4 regions of the Thauera aminoaromatica genome follow, and region 4 is predicted to be linked to each of the others. Evidence: predicted binding sites of a transcription regulator. Region 4 holds the regulator's gene; each other region holds the start of a gene.
The links. Region 4 encodes sigma-54, which starts transcription at its own class of promoters, with help from an activator protein. Its sites were predicted from a motif close to TGGCACGCTTNCTGCTNA; they were not measured.

Region 1 (5,071 bases), 2.2 Mb from region 4:
TCGGCGGGGGCGGCGCCCGGAGGCAGGTCGGCGGTGTTTTCTGCTGCGGCCATGATGGCGGTCCTGTTGCATACGCTTTGGCGGATGGCGGCATTGTGCGTCCGCGCGTGCAAGCCTCGTGGCGTGAAAAGCGGCATTTTTTGCCGCCTGTTTGCCGGCTACCATGGCGGCCTGTGCATTTAGAGTGCATCCCGTGAAAACGGATTCGGACCTTCCCATGCGGGCCGCAGTCGTCGCCTCCGATCAAGCAGGGAGCATGCCCGCCGCGGCGCCGGTGCTCGACGCCGCCCAGCTCGCCGAGGCCTTCGCGCTCTTCAGCCGCGCCTCCGAGGAGCTCTCCACCGCCTACGCCGCGCTGCAGGCCCAGGTCGGCCAGCTCAGCGAACGCCTGTCGGTGCTGATGGGGGCGCTGCCCGCCGGGGTGCTGGTGGTCGATCGTGCCGGCACCGTGGTGCAGGCCAACCGCGCTGCCGAGAGCTTGTTCGGAGGCGGGCTTGCCGGGGTGGCGTGGGCGGAGCTCGCCGCCCGCCTCGAAGATAGCGGCACCCCGGGCGAATTCGTGCTGCGCCGCGACCCCGCCGCGGTCGATGGCGACCCGCGCCGCTTGGCCCTGTCCGAGTCCGAGCTCGACTCCGGTGCCGAGCGCATCCTGCTCGTTCACGACGTCACCGACACCCATCGCATGCGCCTGACCGCCGAGCGCAACGAGCGCCTTGCGGCGATGGGCGAGATGGTCGCCGGGCTCGCCCACCAGTTGCGCACGCCGCTCGCCGCCGCGCTGCTATACACCGGCAACCTGCGCCAGCCCGAGCTCGACCCGGCGCAGCGCGCCATGGTGGCCGACCGCGCGCTCGAACGCCTGCGCTACCTCGAGCGCCTCATCCGCGACATGCTGCTGTTCGCGCGCGGCGACAGCGCCGGACGTCAGCGCTTCGCGGTGTGCGAGCTGCTCGCCGAGCTCGCGCACACGCTGGAACCGGTGGCGCGCGCGCGCCAGGTGGCGTTCGCGGCCGACTGCGCCTGCGGCGCGGCCGAACTGGTCGGCGACCGCAAGGCGCTCGGCGGCGCGCTCACCAACCTGCTGGAGAATGGCATCCAGGCCTGCGAGGCGGGCGGCACGCTGCGCTGCGAGGCCGTGCTGGTCGGCGCCGCCGACGCCGGCGTGGGCGCGCCCGCGGTGCGCTTCACGGTGCGCGACAGCGGCCGCGGCATCGCCCCCGAGCTGCAGGAGCGCCTCTTCGAGCCCTTCTTCACCACCCGCGCCGAAGGCACCGGGCTGGGCCTGGCGATCGCCCGCGGCGTCGCGCGCGCCCATGGCGGCGACATCACCCTGCGCTCCGCGCCCGGGCAGGGCGCGGAATTCACCCTCGTCGTGCCGCTGGCGGCGGCGCCCATTGGCGCACAAGAGAACCCATGATCGAGACCCTCAACATCCTCGTCGTCGAGGACGACGCCGCGCTGCGCGACGCGGTCTGTTTCACGCTGGAGATGGCGCACCACCGCGTCGTCGGCGTCGATGGCGGCGCGGCGGCGCTCGCGGCGATCGAGCGCGAGCACTTCAACCTGGTCGTCACCGACCTGCGCATGCAGCCCATGGACGGCCTGCAGGTGCTGCACGAGGTGCGCGCGCGCCGGCCGCAGACGCCGGTGCTGCTGATGACCGCCTATGGCGACGTCGACAAGGCGGTGGCGGCGATGCGCGGCGGCGCCTGCGACTTCCTGATGAAGCCCTTCGAGCCCGAGGTGCTGCTCGAGAGCGTGCGCCGCTACGCCGCGGTGCAGCCCGCGGGCGAGGACACCATCGCCGAGGACCCCCACACCCGCGGCCTGCTCGCGCTCGCTGCGCGCGTGGCCGAGTCGGATGCGACGGTGATGCTCTCGGGCGAGTCCGGCACCGGCAAGGAGGTCTTCGCGCGTTACATCCACCAGCATTCGCCGCGCGCCAAGGGCCCCTTCATCGCGATCAACTGTGCGGCCATCCCCGAGAACCTGCTCGAGGCCACGCTCTTCGGCTACGAGAAGGGCGCCTTCACCGGTGCGCAGGCGGCGCAGCCGGGCAAGTTCGAGCAGGCCCAGGGCGGCACCATCCTGCTCGACGAGATCTCCGAGATGCCGCTCGGCCTGCAGGCCAAGCTGCTGCGCGTGCTGCAGGAGCGCGAGGTCGAGCGCGTCGGCGGCAAGAAGCCGGTGGCCCTCGACATCCGCGTGCTCGCCACCAGCAACCGCGACATGCTCGGCGAGGTCGCCGCCGGGCACTTCCGCGAGGATCTGTATTACCGCCTCAACGTGTTCCCGATCGCCATCCCCGCGCTGCGCGAGCGCCCGGGCGACATCGTGCCGCTGGCGCGCCACTTCCTCGCCCGCCACGCCGCCCGCCAGCAGCGCCAGGTGCGCTTCTCGCCCGCCGCCGAGGCGCTGCTGCCGCAGTACGCCTGGCCGGGCAACGTGCGCGAGCTGGAAAACATCATGCACCGCGTGCTGATCCTGACCCAGGGCGACGAGGTGAGCGCCGAGACGATCCGCCTGTGCTTGCCACAATGGAAGCCGGAGCCGGCAAATTCTGCCGGCGGGGCGGCAGGGCTTGCCGCTTCTCCCGGGATGCAGGGGGGTGTCGCGGCCGTGCAGTCGGGTAGCGGGCAGGCCGCCGGGGCCGGCACGGCCGGTCCGGCTCCCGAGCGCCCGACCAACATGAAAGACCTCGAGCGCGAGCACATCCTCGCCACGCTGCGCGAGTTCGGCGGCTCGCGCAAGAAGACCGTGGAAAAGCTCGGCATCTCCGAGCGCACCCTGCGCTACAAGCTGCAGCAATACCGCGAGGAGGGCCACGACGTGTGAGACCGGGCGCCCTGTGGGAGCGACGCGAGTCGCGATCCCGGCCCCGCAGCCCTTTCCGGCCGCCCATCGGCCACCGGATTGCACGATCGCCCGCTCGCGACTTGCGTCGCTCCTACGGCAAGTCAACCCTCTTCCGAAGGCGCCTGTGGGAGCGACGCAAGTCGCGATCGGGCGCATGGAATCAGTGCCGACGCCGTCGTCGCGACTTGCGTCGCTCCTACGAAAACCGCAACGACCGCGCGTCCCCGGCGGCTCTGGCACGCGATTTGCTCTGCTACACTGACGTCACCGACCACCCTGAAGCCGGGGGATTACGCTATGGACACCCGTGGAATCGACCAGATGCTGAGCGAACTGCGCTCGGTGTCGCAGGCCGCGCAAGGCAAGGCCGCACCCGCCGCGGACGCGCCCGCGGGAGGCGTCAACTTCGCCGACGTGCTCAACACCGCCTTGAAAGACGTCAGCGCCGCCCAGGGCGAGGCGCGCGCGATGGCGCAAAACTTCTCCGCCGGCGACCCCAACGTCAATCTGCAGGACGTCATGGTCAACCTGCAAAAGGCCAGCATGTCCTTCCAGCAGATGGTCCAGGTCCGCAACCGCTTGGTCACGGCGTATCAGGACATTATGAACATGCCGGTCTGACCGGCTTCGCCGCGGTTCTCCCGTAGGAGCGACGCAAGTCGCGACCGGGGCGTTGTCGCGCATTTCGAGCGCCGGAATCGCGACTTGCGTCGCTCCTACGAAGACCCCCGGCGTCTCGGGTGGGATGCAGGTGACGCAAGTCGCGACCGGGGCGCTGCGGAAAGGCTTGGCATCAAGCCTACAGGCCTCCGCGTGCCTTGGCGTTGAGCGCGCGTTCCGTCTTGAAGATGTAGCGCTGGATGCGGGTGTCCGCAGCGCGCGGCAGGGCGGCGAAGCGCAGGCCCACCCGCAGTTGTTCGGTGCCGTTGCGCTGCGTCTGGCGGTTGAGGTTTCTCACCTCGAGGTCGAGTTCGATCGGCTCGCCGTCCGGCAGCGCGAGGCGGCAGGCCGGCAGTGTGCCGCCGATGACGAATTCCGCCGCCCCCGTGGGCACCACCACCGCCACCCCTCCGGCACCGATGTCGATCACGCGTGCGCTCACCTCCACCGGCTTGCGGGCGAGGTCCTCCGCTTTCAACAGGCAGCTCAGCTCGTGCGCGAGCGGTACCTGCAGGCGGTAGAACTCGCGCCGCTGCAGGCGCAGCATCTCGGCGGGCAGGGGTGCGAAGAGGGCGGGGCGGCCCTTGTCCTGGCCTTCGCCGAGGCCGACGAGCGGGAACTGGATGCGGATGCCGTCGAGCTGGGTCACGCAGGTCAGGCGCGGCGCGGCGAGCGCACGGCGGTTGGCCTGGGGGTCGGGGCTGGGGTCGAGCACCACGCGCCCGCGCTCTTCGTCCACCTTCAGCACCGCGGTCATGAAGGAGTGGCCGCCGCCGGTGTGGGCGGTGATCAAGCCGCGGTGGGTGATGAGATCCTGCAGCAGCTGCAGGATCTGGCGCGCGCCGCGCAGGGTGAATTTCTCGAGCTCGTCGCCGCGTCCGCCGTCGAGCGGTGCCGGGCTGGCGGGGCTTGGGGTGCTGAGTTCGGCCATGCGGGGCTATCGTGTCTTGGGCAGGGTCGGGAGGCGGGTGGGGTGCCGCGGGTTCACAAGCGGCCGCGCTCGCGCGCGTTGCGGGTGCGCTCGGCGCGCAGGATGTAGCGCTGGATCGCGTCCTCGGCGCCGCGCGGCAGGTCGGCGAACTCGCAGCCGGCACGCAGCACCTCGGCGCCGCCGCGCCGGGTGATGCGGAAGAGGTTGCGCACCACCAGGCGCGCGGAAATCGGTGCGGTGTCGGGCAGGCGCAGCAGGCTGTCGGGGAACTCGGTTCCGGGCTCGAAGTGCACGCCCACCGGCGGCACCGCGATCGCCACGCCGCCGCCGCTGATGTCGAGGATGCGCAGCTCGGCCTCGCGCCGGCTGCCGTCGACACGGGGGAGGGCCAGCGTGCAGCTCACCCCCTCCGAGATCGGCGTCTGCAGGCGGTAGAACTCGCGTCGCTGCAGGCGCAGCAGGGCTTCCGGCAGCGGCGCGCGGAAGCCCGGGCTGCCGCCGTCCTCGACGAGGCGCTGGCCGCGCAGCAGGAACTGGATACGCACCTTGTCGAGCTGGGTCACGCAGTCGAGCGCGTCGGCGCGCTCCATGCGCTGGTTCTGCAGCGGGTCGGCGCTGCCGTCG
Region 2 (5,071 bases), 2.1 Mb from region 4:
GGCCGGCAGGTTGGCGGTGACCATCACCGCGGCCACGTTCTTCAACTGCAGGTTGGTCCCGGGCGGCAGGCTCACGCCGAGGTTGCCGAGCATGTTGACGATGCTCTGCACGGTGAAGGGAGTCTGCGTGGTCTGGTCGCCCGAACCGTCCAGGCCGACGACCAGCCCGTAGCCGACGAGCTGGTTGTCGCGCACGCCGGCCACCGAGGCGAGGTCCTTGATGCGCTCGGCCGCGGCGTACGCCTGCGCCGGATGCAAGATCAGCACGGCGAGGGAGACGACCGCGGCGCGCAGCAGAAGGGAGGCGAGACAGGACATGGCGCGGCCCTCAGAACGGCATGATCGCCACGAAGAAGCGCTGCAGCCAGCCCATGGTGTTGGACTCGTCGATGAAGCCGCTGCCGCGGTACTCGATGCGCGCATCCGCCACCTGGGTCGACTGCACGGTGTTGGCGGTGGTGACGGTGTTCGGGTTGATCACGCCCGAGAAGCGGATGAACTCGTTGCCCTGGTTGATCGCCACCATCTTCTCGCCCGACACCAGCAGGTTGCCGTTGGGGTAGACGTCGATCACGGTGACCGTGATCGTGCCGTTGAAGACGTTGTTGGCCGCGGCCGCGCCCTTGCCGTTGAAGTCGGACTCGGCATCGGCCTCGAGCTCCAGGCCGTTCAGGCCGCTCAAGGGCAGGCGGTTGATGGGGCCGATGCCGGCGCTCATGTTGCCGTTGCGGGTGGCGTTGGCGTTGGCGCTCTTCTCCGCGGTGTTGCGCTCGACCAGGTTGATCGTGATCGTGTCGCCGATGCGGCGCGCGCGCCGGTCCTCGAACAAGGGGCGTGCCTGCACGGTCTGGTAGATCGCGCCATTGCCGGGCAGCGCGGTTGCCATCGCCTCGGGGCGCACGCTCATCGGCTGATGCACCGCAGACGGCGGGGTGGTCTGGATCGCGGCGCAGCCCGACAGCAGCGCGAGCAGGCCGACGGCGATCGAATGGCTGGCGAGCTTCATCGTGCGCCTCACAGCTGGGTCAGCCGGCCGAGCATCTGGTCGGAGGTCGAGATCGCGCGCGAGTTGAGCTCGTAGGCGCGCTGGGTCACGATCATGCTCACGAGCTCCTCGGCGACGTTGACGTTGGAGACCTCGACATAGCCCTGGTTGAGCACGCCCGCGCCGTTGGTGCCCGGCTGGGTGGGCGTGGCCACGCCGCTCGAGGCGGTCTCGTAGAACAGGTTCTCGCCCGCGGCCTGCAGGCCGCCCGAGTTGATGAAGGTGGCGAGCTGGATGGCGCCGATTTCCACCGGCGCGGTCTGCCCGGCCTGCAGCACGCTGACCGTGCCGTCCTTGCCGATGGTGATCGAGAGCGCGTCGGCGGGGATGTTGATGTTGTCGGCCAGGGTGTAACCGCTGGCGGTGACGACGTTGCCCTGACTGTCGAGCTGGAAAGCGCCGTCACGGGTGTAGGCGGTGGTGCCATCGGGCATGGCGACCTGGAAAAAGCCGTTGCCCTGCACCGCGACGTCGAGCGAGCCACCGGTCTGCTGCAACGTGCCCTGGGTGAAGATGCGCTCGGTCGCCACCGGCTTGACGCCGGTACCGATCTGCAGGCCGCTGGAGATCTGCGTCTGCTGGGTCGACTGTGCGCCAGGCTGGCGGATGGTCTGGTAGAGCAGGTCCTCGAAGATCGCACGCTGACGCTTGAAGCCGTTCGTGGAGACGTTGGCCAGGTTGTTGGAGATCACGTCCAGCGAGGTTTGCTGGGCATCCAGCCCGGTACGGGCGGTCCACAGGGAGCGGATCATGATGGGTTCCTTTGCCTTGCGTTGCCGGGGCGGCAGGATTTGCCGTGCGGGGTTGGAATACCCAGCTGAAATTGCCGCCGTGCTGCCGCTTTTTCGATGGGATCAGTCTAGGCCGGTGCCGTCACCGACCATCCTGCGATAAGCAACGCAAAAACCGTGCTAATCGAAGCGGCCGGGTGCGCAAAAAAGGCCGGGCGCCCCACGCTACCCGGCCCGCGCAGCCCGGCTCGGCGGGGAGCGCGCCTCGATCAGCCCTGGCCGCCGATGACCCGCGCGGCCGAGCGGTCGTTCTGCTCGGCGGTCGACAGCATGCGGGTCTGCATCTCGAACTGACGGGCGAGCGAGATCATCTGCACCATCTGGTCGACCACGTTGACGTTGCTGCCCTCGAGATAGCCCCCGGCGACGCGCACATTGGGATCGACCGGCGCGGGCGCCCCGCCCTGCAGGCGGAAGAGGCCGTCGTCGCCACGCACCAGCTGCGCCTCGGGCGGATTCACCAGCTTGAGCTGCGCGACCACGTTGACCACACCCGGCTGATCGGGCTGCAAGGCCGAGACCGAACCGTCGGCACCGATGGTGATCTCGTTGTCGGGCGGGATCGTGACCGGCCCGCCGTCGCCCAGCACCGGCCTGCCGTCGCGCGTCTGCAGGACGCCGTTGGCGCTCACCGCGAGGCTGCCGTTGCGGGTGTAGGCCTCGCTGCCGTCCGGCATCTGCACCGCCAGCCAGCCTTTGCCGGCGAGCGCGACGTCGAAGGGCCGGCCGGTGAACTGCAGCGGCCCCTCGGTGAAGTCGTTGGCGACGCTGGCGTCGACCGTGAAGGCGCGCGTGCGCAGCGCCTCGGTCTGCACCTCGACCGCGCGCAGCTTGTGCAACTCTGCGCGGAAACCCGTGGCGTCGACGTTGGCGAGGTTGTGCGCGACCGCCGCCTGCTGGTCCATGGTGCCCTTGGCGCCGGTCATCGCGGTGTAGATCAGGCGGTCCATCGCTGGCCTCTCGTGTCAGGCGGGTTTCAGGATCAGCGCAGGTTCACCAGGGTCTGCAGGACCTGGTCCTGCGCCTTGATGGATTGCGCGTTGGCCTGGTAGTTGCGCTGCTGCACGATCATCTGCACCAGCTCGTTGGTGAGCTCCACGTTGGCGTCCTCGATCATGCCCGCCGAGACCACGCCCGCGACCCCTTCGCCGGCCTTGGACGGCGCAGTGAGGCCGGATTCGGTGGTCGCTTCCCAGAAGTTGTTGCCGATCGACAGCAGCGCGTTCGGATTGCGGAAGGTCTGCAGCGCGAGCTGGGCGAGTTCGCGCGTCTCGCCATTGGTGTAGCGACCGGTCACGATGCCGTCCCGTCCCACGCTGACTCCGGCGAGCTCGCCGCCGGTGTAGCCGTCCTGGGTGAGCTCGGTGATCAGGTAGGAGCCACCGATCTGGCGCATGTCGCTGAAATCGACGTGGAAACGGATGCGGTCCGCACCCGGCGTGTAGGAAGCCGGGATCGCCAGCGGATTCGCAGCCGTCGGCCCGACGATGGGCGTGTTCACCGTACCCTTCTCGTTGAAGGTCAGGCTCCAGATCACGCTCGGGTCCTCGATCGAGCCATCGGTCCCGACCCCCAAGGGATAGCCGCCGTCCACGCTGGTGAAGACCTTCCAGGTGTTCTCGTTCGTGTTGACCGGATCGTTCGGGGTCGGGGTCACCTTGGCGAAGTAGTAGGTGAGCTCGTGCGACTTCCCGAGGCTGTCGTACGCCTTGATCGAGGTCGAGAAATTGTAGGTGCGCGCGTCCTGCCAGTTCTCGCCCGCAGGGAGCGGAAACGTGAAGGTCGAGCCGAACAGCTGTGGGTAGCGCTGGGCTGCGCTCAGGTCGTTCGCATCGAGGTTTCCGCCGATCTCCACCCGGCTGGTCGGCATGGGCTGGGAACCGACGATCGGCACCTGGACGTCCTTGAGGCCGCCGATCGGCGTGGGCAGGGCGCCCGGGGTGACCGGACTCTGGAAGCCCTTGAGCCTTTCGCCGGTGGGGGTGCGGATGAAACCCTCCTTGTCGAGCTCGAACTGGCCGTTGCGGGTATACACGTCCGGGCCGTTCTCGCGGCTGACCACGAAGAAGCCGTCGCCGTTGATCGCCAGGTCGAGCGGGTTGTTGGTGGTGGTGAGGTTGCCCTGGGTGAAGGTCTGCCGCACCGCACCGAGCGTGGCGCCCACACCCACCTGCTTGCCCGAGATCGAGCCGGTCAGCGAGGCCGCAAAGACGTCCGAGAAGATCGCGGAGCCGGTCTTGAAGCCGATCGTGTTGGTGTTGGCGACGTTGTTGGAGATGATGTCCAGGGCCTTGGAGGAAACGCTCAGGCCGCTCAAACCTTGCTGGAAAGACATGATCGGGGCTCCGGATCAGAGAATCTGCTTGATGTCGTCGTACTTGAAGATGCCGAGCGAGCCGACCTGGAAGTCGGTACCCGAGGCGCCGCGGATCACGCTGGTGACCGGGCCGAACTCGAGCGTCCGACCCGTGACCTTCTTGCCCTCGGCGAGCGCGCTCAGCTCGACCGTGTAGGCGCCGTCGACGGCACGCGAACCGTCGCTGGCGGTACCGTCCCAGATGAAGTTCTGGCTGCCCGCCTTGACGTCCGCGAGCTCGATCTTCTTGATCTCGAGGCCGGCGGCGTCCTTGATCGACAGCACCACGCTGTCGGCCGCGGCATCGAGCTCGAAACCGCCTACCGCGCCGGCCTCGGTGAGGGTCAGCTTCTTCCCCTCCACCAGCACGCCGCGCCCGACGAGCGCGGCAGCCTGCATCGAGTCGTAGGCGCTCTGGCCATCGACGAAGCTCTGGAACATCTTGTTCAGGCGCTCGATGCCGTCGACCGTGCTCATCTGTGCGAGCTGCGAGGTGACCTCCGCATTCTCCATCGGGTTGAGCGGATCCTGATTCTTCAGCTGGGTGGTGAGCAGGGTGAGGAAGCGCGAGTTCATGTCGCCGGAGGCCGAAGCCTTCGACTCCTCGCGCGTGTTGATCTTGGCGAGCACGCTCGCCGCGATGTCCTGGTTGTTCGTTACGCTGCTCATTCCTCTCTCCTGCTGTCGGCGTTTTCCGCGTCACGGCGCCTGCGGGGTGCTTACTGGCCGATCTGCAATGTACGCTGAAGCAAGGTTCGTGCCGTGCTCATCACCTCGGCGTTGTTCTGGTAGGAACGCGAGGCGGAGATCATGTTCACCATTTCCTCGACCACGTTGACGTTGGGCATCTCGACGTAGCCGTCGGGGTTGGCGGCAGGG
Region 3 (5,071 bases), 720 kb from region 4:
ATGGCGACATCGACTACAACTACGGCTTCTACCAGAGCGAGGGATGGATCGGTGACGGCGGCGGCTCGATCTGGCTGGCCAACTCCTACTGGTCCGACTTCAACGCTGCGGACGAGCAGTCCTGGCAGGTGGCTTACTCGGTCGACTTCGCCGAGTACGGCATCCCCGGCCTGAGCTACCGCATCGCCTACGTCCGCGGCCACGACATCGACGTCGGCACGACCACGGATGGCAAGGAGCACGAGCTCTTCAACCAGCTGTCGTACAAGGTGCAGAGCGGCGCCGCCAAGGATCTGAACGTCCGCCTGCGCGCCTCGACGCTGCGCGTCTCGGAGAGCGCCCGCGCCTACAACAGCAGCGGCAACGAAGTCCGCATCTTCCTCGACTACCCCTTCAGCGTGTTCTGATCCACGCGATGCGCACCGGTCCGGGCATCCCCCGATCCGGTGCGCACAAGAACAAACGGGAGCCATCGGCTCCCGTTCCTTTTTTGCGGGGATCGCGCCCCCCGCCTCAAGCCCTGCGCCTGCGCGCTACACCAAGCCCGGCGAGCCCCAGGCCGAGCAGCGCGAGCGAGGCGGGCTCCGGTACGCCGTTCGGCGTGCAGCCGGGTGCCGTCGGGTTCGCGTCGCAAAACTCGACCGCGGTCCCCTGCACGCCCACCGTGAAGCCGTTCCAGTTTTCGTCGCTGAGGCTGCGCCAGTTCACGGTGTCGAACGTGCCCTTGAACTGCAGCGTGCCGTGCGGTTCGCCCGTGCCCAGCAACTGGTACTCGGTCTTGCCGTTGACCGTCACCATCTGCTTGTACGAGGTTCCGCATCCCCAGTAGCCGCAGGCGTTGCCGTCACTGGAATCGCCGAAGCTGAGGATGTCGAAGTCCTGGTCGAAGCCGTAGCCGTTGCCGTTGAGGCTCACATAGGCGAACACCGGATTCGCGATCGCCTGCGAGAAGCTCAGCGTCTGCAGGCCTGCGCGGTTCAGTGCAACGATGTCGGTCGTGGCCGGCCGGTTGTCGACCGCAGTACTCGTGAACGGCGAGGTGCCGGTCGGGCCATCCGTGCCGTTGCTGTAATAGTAGGTGCCCCCGCCCGTCTCGTAGAAGCTGATCCCCTGCGGGTTCGTGTAGGTCACGGAGACCGTCGAATTCGACGTCGTGATCGTGCCCACGCCCTTGAAGCCGACACCCGGATCCAGGTCGCTTCCGGTCCAGTCCGTCCAGTAGATCTGCGCCGCCGAGGCGCCGCCGGCGCTCAGCGCCAGAGCCAGCGCCAGCACGCCGGCCTTGCAACTCGTCCGTGTCCTTGTTTTCATGTCCGTCTCTCAATCAATCTCGGCGACGCCGAGCCGTCTCGACCGAAGCGAGATCCGTGCCAGCCTTGCAAAAATGCCGAATTTGCCCTTGATAACAGAAACTTGCGGGCTTGTCGGAAAAGTCGGACGCGTATCGGGCCCACAGGCGTGTAAAGATTGCCGACACCGCCCATCCCGGGCAAAGGAAGCGCGGCCCCGTCAGCACACCTCGCCTGAAAACATCCCCATGCGGCCCGAAATCCATCCCTCGATCCCCGCCCTCCACGTCGACGAGTGCCTCCTCGTCGTCGACAAGCCTGCCGGCCTGCTCTCCGTCCCCGCGGGCGGGGAAGGCCGGCAGGATTGTCTGGCGGCGCGGATCCAGGCGCGCTGGGCCGACGCCCGCATCGTGCATCGGCTCGACGCCGCCACCTCCGGCCTGGTGCTGTTCGCGCGCGGCGCGGAGATGCTGCGGCGCATGAGCCTCGCCTTCGAGCAGCGCATCGTCGGCAAGCAGTACGTGGCCGTGGTGCACGGCCATCTCGCCCAGGACGACGGCGAGATCGACCTGCCGCTGGCCGAGGATGCGGACAACCGGCCCCGCCAGATCGTCGATGCGCTGCGCGGCCGGCGCGCGCTCACGCGCTATCGCGTGCTCGATCGCCAAGGGGCGGGCGCCGACGCCTGCAGCCGCCTGGAGCTCAAGCCGGTCACCGGGCGCGCGCACCAGCTGCGCGTGCATCTGCTCTGCCTCGGCCACCCCATCTTCGGCGATCCGCTCTATGCTCCGCCCGAGTCCGCCGCCCGCTTCGGCCGCATGCACCTGCACGCCGCCCGCATCGCCTTCATGCATCCACACACGCGCGTGCCGATGGTGTTCGACAGCCCGGCGCCGTTCTGAAGCCCATGGTGCAGGCCGCCCCCACGCGAGCACTGCATCGAGCCCTCGACCGTGAGAACCGCATGACGACCCGCTCCCCCCTGCAACGCGTCGCAGACCTGCTGCGCGCCGAGTGGCACCACCTCACCGCGTTCACCCCCAGCACCCGGCGCTGGCAACTGGCCTTCGCCGCCGCGTTGGCCTCCGGCCTGCCGCTGATGGTGGGGGCATGGTTCGGCCATCTCGAATACGGACTGATCTCTTCGATCGGCGGGCTCGCGCTCCTCTACCTCCCCAACACGCCGATGTCGCACCGCATGGTGTGGCTGATGGCCTGCGCCTTCGGCATGGCGGCGAGCTATGCGCTCGGGCTGATGACGCATTTCCTGCCGCTGGCCAAGGTGGGCGTGCTGGCGTTGATCGCGATGCTGGTGACCATGGTGTGCCGCTTCTATCGCGTCGGCCCCCCGGGCAGCCTGTTCTTCGTCATGGCGGCGGCGATCGGCGCCTACACGCCCGGCACGGTGGAGGAGATCCCGCTGCGCGTGGGCCTGTTCACCATGGGCGCCCTGCTCGCGAGCCTGATCGCCTTCGTCTACAGCCTCCAGGTCCTGCGCCTGCAGCCGGCCGATGCGGTGCCGCCGCTGCAGCCGCCGACCTTCGACTTCGTCGTCTTCGATTCGGTGGTGATCGGCGCCTTCGTCGGCCTGGCGCTGGCGATCGCCCAGGCGCTGCAGCTCGACCGCCCCTACTGGGTGCCGGTGAGCTGCCTGGCGGTGATCCAGGGCGTGTCGCTGCGCGCGGTGTGGAACCGCCAGCTCCAGCGCGTGCTCGGCACCGCCATCGGCATGCTCTTCGCCTGGTGGCTGCTGAGCCTGCCGCTCGACGCGTGGCGGATCGCGCTGCTGGTGATCCTGCTCGTCTTCGTGATCGAGAGCCTGGTGGTGCGCCACTACGGCCTCGCGGTGATCTTCATCACCCCGCTCACCATCCTGCTCGCCGAGGCCGCCACCCTGGGCCACGCGCCGCTCGCCGAGCTGATCGCGTCGCGCTTCACCGACACCCTGCTCGGCTGCGTCGTCGGTCTGGTGGGCGGCATCTGCCTGCACAGCGCGCGCTTCCGCACGCTCTTCGGCAACCCGATGCGCCGGCTGATCCCACGCCAGCCGCCATCCTGACCGGCTTCAGCCCGTAGCCGGACCGCCAGCACCGATGAAAATCAACCAGTTGCGCTATTTCCTCGCCGTGGCCGACAAGGGCAGCGTGCGCGCGGCCGCAACGGCACTCGGGGTCTCGGCTGCCGCCGTCAGCCAGGCCCTGCGCGAACTCGAGACGGCGATGGGGACGCCGCTGTTCACGCGCGAGTCGCACGGCGCGGTGCTGAGCTACGCCGGACGACAGTTCCTCATCCACGCCCGCCTGATCCTTGGCCAGGTCAGCCGCGCCGAAGCCGAGATCGCACAGATCCGCGGCGCAACCGGTGGCTCGCTGACGATCGGGGTCACGCCCTGGGTCGCGCAGTCCATCCTGCCCCACGCCCTGGCCCGCTTCCACGCCCTGCGCCCGGACGTGCACCTGGACGTCACCGAGGCGGTGGGCACGGTCCATCCGCTGCTGCGCGACGGCACCCTCGACCTGGTGATCGCGATCCCGCCACCACGCCAGGAGGCGTCGATCTTCTACACGCGCGAGCTGTTCCGCTGCGATCTGGCTGTCGTCGGCCGCCTCGGCCATCCCTTTGCCAGCGCCACTTCGCTCGAGGAGCTCGTCGACCAGGACTGGGTGCTGACGATGCTCGGCGCCGGCCAGGACGAGCCGCTGGTCAACCTGCTCGCCCCCCACGGCATCGCGCCGCCGCCGCACCGTGTGCATTACGCGCGCTCGGCGCTGGTCGCCATCAGCATGCTCGAGGTCGGCAACATGCTCACCATCTGCCCCTGGCCCCTGCTCGAGACCCCGCTGCTGCGCGGGCGCGTGCAGGCCCTGCCGATCCGCAACCCGCTGCCCGAAATGCACACCGCCATCATCGTCCGCCGCAACGACACGCTGAGCGCGGCGGGGCAGTTGTTCATCGACTGCTTCGAGGACGCCACCCGGACCTGCGTGGCCACCGACGATCCCGCGCTCAAGCGCATCATGAACTCGGTCGAGCGGGCGCCCGACGCATGATCCGCCGGGAAGAAACCAAAAAAATGCCCGCAAGCTGCGGGCATGAACCACATTGAAGTGGAGGAGGGAGACCAGAAAGGATTTGCAGGCGGTCGCGTGGCACCACGCCACGCGCTTGCAGCTCAGGCGGCGCAGCGTTGCGCGACCGCGCCCGGCGGCCACCGCCGGGTCACGCTGGGCGCCGGGCGCGCGGCGCGTGCCGACAGGACGGAAGCGCGGGCATGGGCGAGGGCGACGAAGCGATCGACCGCAACGCGATCGAAGGTCGCGCCGCTGCGCACGCCGACGTACGCGGCCGCATCGACCAAGGCGCGTCGCCAGGCATCGAGGGCATCACCTTCACTGATGCCGGCCTTGCGGGCAACCCAGGGCAGAATTTTGGGGGCTTGCATGGTGAGAACTCCTGTGAATTTCGTCGAAGGCCGCGCGCCGGTGAGCCTGGTTGCACGCCTCTTGCAGTGCACAAATCTTATGGGACGATGGACCGTCCGAATAGAAAGGCATTTCCGTGGGTGTAAGGTTTTTGTTTACGCGTGACGACGCCCGCTGGTCGCACTGCCCGCGGGGCAGGACAGGCGCCAGCCCGGGCCGGCGCGCTTCGGGCATACTGGCGCGCCCCGCGCAGGAACCCGCCATGTCCTCCACCCTCACCGACCTGCTCGCGGCCGCGCTTGCCGCCCGAGCCCCGCTGATCGCCCAGCTGGCTGCCGAAGACACCGACGCCTGGCGCCT
Region 4 (5,071 bases):
GCCTGATGTCGCAGGCACTGCGCAAGCTCACCGCCAACATCAAGCGCACCAATACCCTGGTGATCTTCATCAACCAGATCCGCATGAAGATCGGCGTGATGTTCGGCAGCCCGGAGACCACCACCGGCGGCAACGCGCTCAAGTTCTACGCCTCGGTGCGCATGGACATCCGCCGCACCGGCACGATCAAGAAGGGTGACGAGGTGGTCGGCTCCGAGACCCGCGTCAAGGTGGTCAAGAACAAGGTCTCGCCACCGTTCAAGGAAGCCCACTTCGACATCCTTTACGGCGAGGGCATCTCGCGCGAAGGCGAGATCATCGACCTCGGCGTCGAGCACAAGATCGTCGACAAGTCGGGCGCCTGGTACGCCTACAAGGGCGACAAGATCGGCCAGGGCAAGGACAACTCGCGCGAGTTCCTGCGCGCCAACCCGGTGCTGGCCCGCGAGATCGAGAACAAGGTGCGGGTCGCGGTCGGCCTGCCCGAGCTGCCGCCCGCCGCCGCGTCCGCCCCGGCGCCGGCCGAGGCCTGACCCCGTCGGCACCGACATGGGCGAGCCGAGCCTGCGCGAACGTGCGCTCCGCCATCTCGCCCGGCGCGACCACTCGCGCGCCGAACTTGCGCGCAAGCTCGCACCCCATGGCGAGCCGGCCGAGATCGAAGCGGTGCTCGAGCGCATGCGCGAGCTCGGCCTGCAGTCCGACGAGCGCTACGCCGAGGCCTTCGTGCGCGGCAAGGCGGCGCGCTTCGGCACCGCACGATTGCGCAACGAGCTCGTGCGGCGAGGCATCGACCGTGACCGGATCGACGAGGCGCTCGCCGACGAGTGCGTAGAATCCGAGATCGAGCGGGCGCGCGCGGTGCTGCACGGCCGCTTCGCCACCCCACCCGCCGACGCACGCGAATGGGCGCGCCAGGCGCGCTTCCTGCAAACCCGGGGCTTCGCCCCCGAGCTGATCCGCAAGCTGCTGAAAGAGCCCTACGATGAGTCTGCTTAAGGTCGCCGGCCTGCAAAAGCGCTACAAGGCGCGCACCGTGGTGCATGACGTCGGCTTCGAGGTCGGCTCGGGCGAGGTCGTCGGCCTGCTCGGTCCCAACGGCGCCGGCAAGACCACCTGCTTCTACATGATTGTGGGTCTGGTGCGCGCCGACGGCGGCCAGATCGCCCTCGACGGCACCGACCTCACCCACCTGCCGATCCACGCCCGCGCGCGTTTGGGCCTGTCCTACCTGCCGCAGGAGATGAGCGTGTTCCGCAAGCTCAGCGTGGCCGAGAATATCCGCGCCGTGCTCGAACTCCAGGGGCTCGAACGCCGCCAGATCGAGGAGCGGCTCGAGGAACTGCTGATGGAACTGGGCATCCATCACCTGCGCGACAACACCGCGATCTCGCTCTCGGGTGGGGAGCGCCGGCGCTGCGAGATCGCCCGCGCGCTCGCCACCGACCCGCGCCTGATCCTGCTCGACGAGCCCTTCGCCGGGGTCGATCCGATCGCGGTCATCGACATCCAGAAGATCATCCGCTTCCTCAAGGAGCGCGGTATCGGCGTGCTGATCACCGACCACAACGTGCGCGAGACCTTGGGCATCTGCGACCGCGCCTACATCATCAGCGAAGGTCGCGTGCTGGCGAGCGGAGAGCCTACCGAGATCATCGAGAACGAGCGCGTGCGCCAGGTCTACCTCGGCGAGCACTTCCGCCTGTGAGCCCGCCCTCCTGCCGACCGCGATGAAACCCAGCCTCCAGCTCAAGCTCTCCCAGCACCTCACGCTGACGCCCCAGCTGCAGCAGTCGATCAAGCTGCTGCAGCTGTCTACGATCGAGCTGAACCAGGAGATCGAGCGCGTGCTGCTCGAGAATCCCATGCTCGAGCGCGAGGATGGCGACGGCGGCGTCGACTACGCCCCCGCGCCGCCGCCGGGCAACGCGCCCGAGCGCGAAGCCGCGCCGGAACCCGCCGCCGAACCGGCGGGCGAGTCGATCACGCACGAGGGCGGCGAAGGCAGCAGCGAGGACGAGGGCATCGACTGGTCCAACGTGGGTCAGGGCGCGTCCAGCCGCAGCGAGGACGACGAGGACGGCGACTACCAGGACATCCAGGCCGCCGGCGTGTCGCTGCGCGAACACCTCGACCAGCAGGTCGCCCTCTCGCCCCTGTCCGACCGCGACCGCGCGCTGGTGCGCTTCCTGATCGAGGCACTCGACGACGACGGCTACCTGCACCAGCCGCTGGAAGATCTCCTCGAGCTGTTGCCGCAGGACGCCGAGGTCGATCTCGACGAGCTCGCCATCGCCCTGCGCCACGTGCAGAGCCTCGAGCCGGCCGGGATCGGCGCGCGCAGCCCGCAGGAATGTCTGGCCCTGCAGCTCCAGGCCTTGCCCGAGTGCCCGATACGCCCTCTCGCTCTCGAGATCGTGACCAGCCACCTCGAACTGCTCGCGGAGCGCAACTTCGCCCGTATCCGCAAGCTCACCGGCTGTGACGACGAGGGTCTGCGCGAAGCGCAGGCCCTGATCTGCAGCCTCGACCCCCACCCCGGCTCGCGCTACTCCACCGCCGAGACGCGCTACGTGCTGCCCGACGTCGTCGTGCGCAAGCTGCGCGGCCAATGGACCGTGAGCCTGAACCAGGAAGCGATGCCCCGCCTGCGCATCAACCGCCTGTACGCGAGCCTGTTGCAGCAGAACCGCGCACAGGGCGGCGGCCTCGGCGGGCAGCTGCAGGAGGCGCGCTGGCTGATCAAGAACGTCCAGCAGCGCTTCGACACCATCCTGCGCGTGTCCCAGGCCATCGTTGACCAGCAACGGCAGTTCTTCGATCATGGGGACGTGGCGATGCGGCCACTCACCCTAAGGGAGATCGCAGACCAGCTCGAGCTGCACGAATCCACCGTCTCGCGCGTCACCACGCAGAAGTACATGGCGACGCCGCGCGGAGTCTTCGAGCTCAAGTATTTTTTCGGCAGTCATGTCGCGACCGACACCGGCGGTGCGGCTTCCTCCACGGCGATTCGTGCGCTGATTCGCCAGCTGGTGGACGCGGAGGACAGCAAGAAGCCGCTGTCCGACGCCAAGATCGCCGAAATTCTCGGCCAACAGGGAATCGTCGTGGCGAGGCGCACGATCGCCAAGTACCGCGAGTCCCTCAACATCCCGCCGGTCAGCCTGCGCAAATCCCTCTGACAACAACAGGAGTCATCCATGAATCTGAACATCACCGGGCGCCACGTCGAAGTCACCCCCGCCATCCGCGAATACGTGACCTCCAAGCTCGATCGCGTCATCCGCCATTTCGACAACGTCACCAGCGTCACCGTCATCCTGTCGGTCGAAAAGCTCAAGCAGAAAGCCGAGGTGACGCTGCACGTGCGCGGCAAGGACCTCTTCGTCGAAGCGGACGACGCCGACCTCTACGCGGCGATCGACGCGATGACCGACAAGCTCGACCGTCAGGTTCAGAAGTACAAGCAGAAGCAGTCCGACCATAACCACGAGTCGCTCAAGCACCAGGTCCCCGAGGCCTGAGGACCGGCTTGAAGCTCCCCGTCCGGGGTGTGGTTATAATGCGCGCGTTTTCACGAAGCGCGGCCGCACACGCCCCGGACCGGATTCCCGCCCCCCTGGCGGCAGCTGACGGAAGAGTGCGCGAGCCCACCTGCGAATGAGCCTGATATCCCAACTCCTGCCGCTTTCCAACGTGGTGATCGATCTCGACGCGAGCAGCAAGAAGCGCGTCTTTGAACAGGCCGGCCTGCTGTTCGAGAACAACCAGGGCATCGCCCGCAGCACCGTGTTCGACAGCCTGTTCACCCGCGAACGCCTCGGCTCGACCGGACTGGGTCAGGGCATCGCCATCCCGCACGGCCGCATCAAGGGGCTCAAGGACGCCGCCGGCGCTTTTCTGCGCCTGGCCACCCCGGTGCAGTTCGATGCTCCCGACGGCCGTCCGGTGGACATGCTGTTCGTGCTGCTCGTGCCCGAACAGGCCAACGAAACCCATCTGCAGTTGCTCTCCGAGCTCGCGCAGATGTTCAGCGACCGCGAGTTCCGCGAGACCCTGCACGGCGCGACGGATGCCGCACAGATCCACCGCCTGTTCGTGAATTGGGGTGCCGATGCGGCAAACCAGCCTGACCCGGCTGTATGAGGCGCACCGCGAAAGCCTGAGCCTCGTCCACGTCAGCGGACCGATCGGTGCCCGTCTGTCGGTCGCCGAAGAGCGCATCTGGCCGGCCGACCTCGTCGGCCACCTCAACCTGATCCACCCCACCCGGCTACAGGTGCTCGGCGCCGCAGAGCTCGCGTGGGCGCAACGCCAGGCGAACGAGAAGGTCGCCCACCACCTCAACGAGATCCTCTCGGCGCACCCCCCCGCGATCATCGTCGCCGACGGCTGCGAGATCCCCAACATCCTCCACGGCATCTGCGAGGCGCACGACGTCGCGCTGTTCACCGCGCGCCACCCCTCGGCGAGCGTGATCGACCAGCTCCGCCTCTACCTGTCGCGCGAGCTCGCCGAGAAGGTCTCGCTGCACGGCGTGTTCATGGACGTGCTCGGGCTCGGCGTGATGATCACCGGCGATTCCGGCGCGGGCAAATCCGAGCTCGGCCTCGAGCTGATCTCGCGCGGCCACGGCCTTGTCGCCGACGACGTGGTCGAGCTGTCGCGCATCGCGCCCACGGTGCTCGAGGGCCGCTGCCCCGAGATGCTGCAGGATTTCATCGAAGTGCGCGGCCTCGGCCTGATCAACATCCGCACCATCTTCGGCGAGACCGCGTGCCGGCGGAAGATGCGCCTGCGCCTGATCTGCCACCTCGACCGCCGCCAACCCGGTCCCGACGACCCCTGCCGGCTGCCGCTGCAGCAGGAGACGCAGGACATCCTCGGCGTGAAGGTCGCCCGCGTCGTGCTGCCGGTGGCCGCGGGACGCAACCTCGCGGTGCTGCTCGAGGCCGCAGTGCGCTCGACCATCCTCAAGCTGCGCGGCATCGACTCCACCCAGGAATTCATCGACCGCCAGGCGCGCGCGCTGCACGCCGAAGAGGCCTACCGCGCCGACTGAGCCACC

Region 1: a site for sigma-54 is predicted at 3,091-3,108, ahead of fliE (flagellar hook-basal body complex protein FliE). Genes of this name have one in related genera too.
Region 2: a site for sigma-54 is predicted at 1,942-1,959, ahead of flgG (flagellar basal-body rod protein FlgG). Genes of this name have one in related genera too.
Region 3: a site for sigma-54 is predicted at 1,356-1,373, ahead of TMZ1T_RS00280 (PEP-CTERM sorting domain-containing protein). Genes of this name have one in related genera too.

What each region holds. Positions count from the first base shown of each region.
Region 1 covers NC_011662.2:3,135,669-3,140,739, reverse strand. The annotation lists gene fliF (flagellar basal-body MS-ring/collar protein FliF) at 1-53, opposite strand, end outside; gene TMZ1T_RS13810 (sensor histidine kinase) at 257-1,417, shown strand; gene TMZ1T_RS13805 (sigma-54-dependent transcriptional regulator) at 1,414-2,835, shown strand; gene fliE (flagellar hook-basal body complex protein FliE) at 3,154-3,477, shown strand; gene TMZ1T_RS13795 (flagellar brake protein) at 3,656-4,447, opposite strand; gene TMZ1T_RS13790 (flagellar brake protein) at 4,501-5,071, opposite strand, start outside.
Region 2 covers NC_011662.2:3,159,100-3,164,170, forward strand. The annotation lists gene TMZ1T_RS13905 (flagellar basal body P-ring protein FlgI) at 1-318, opposite strand, end outside; gene TMZ1T_RS13910 (flagellar basal body L-ring protein FlgH) at 329-1,006, opposite strand; gene flgG (flagellar basal-body rod protein FlgG) at 1,015-1,797, opposite strand; gene flgF (flagellar basal-body rod protein FlgF) at 2,046-2,786, opposite strand; gene flgE (flagellar hook protein FlgE) at 2,819-4,171, opposite strand; gene TMZ1T_RS13930 (flagellar hook assembly protein FlgD) at 4,187-4,861, opposite strand; gene flgC (flagellar basal body rod protein FlgC) at 4,912-5,071, opposite strand, start outside.
Region 3 covers NC_011662.2:74,001-79,071, forward strand. The annotation lists gene TMZ1T_RS00275 (OprD family porin) at 1-407, shown strand, start outside; gene TMZ1T_RS00280 (PEP-CTERM sorting domain-containing protein) at 514-1,311, opposite strand; gene TMZ1T_RS00285 (RluA family pseudouridine synthase) at 1,538-2,191, shown strand; gene TMZ1T_RS00290 (FUSC family protein) at 2,254-3,348, shown strand; gene TMZ1T_RS00295 (LysR family transcriptional regulator) at 3,383-4,339, shown strand; gene TMZ1T_RS00300 (hypothetical protein) at 4,462-4,731, opposite strand; gene TMZ1T_RS00305 (class I SAM-dependent rRNA methyltransferase) at 4,974-5,071, shown strand, end outside.
Region 4 covers NC_011662.2:789,482-794,552, reverse strand. The annotation lists gene recA (recombinase RecA) at 1-533, shown strand, start outside; gene recX (recombination regulator RecX) at 550-999, shown strand; gene lptB (LPS export ABC transporter ATP-binding protein) at 986-1,708, shown strand; gene TMZ1T_RS03445 (RNA polymerase factor sigma-54) at 1,731-3,185, shown strand; gene hpf (ribosome hibernation-promoting factor, HPF/YfiA family) at 3,204-3,527, shown strand; gene ptsN (PTS IIA-like nitrogen regulatory protein PtsN) at 3,664-4,149, shown strand; gene hprK (HPr(Ser) kinase/phosphatase) at 4,118-5,065, shown strand.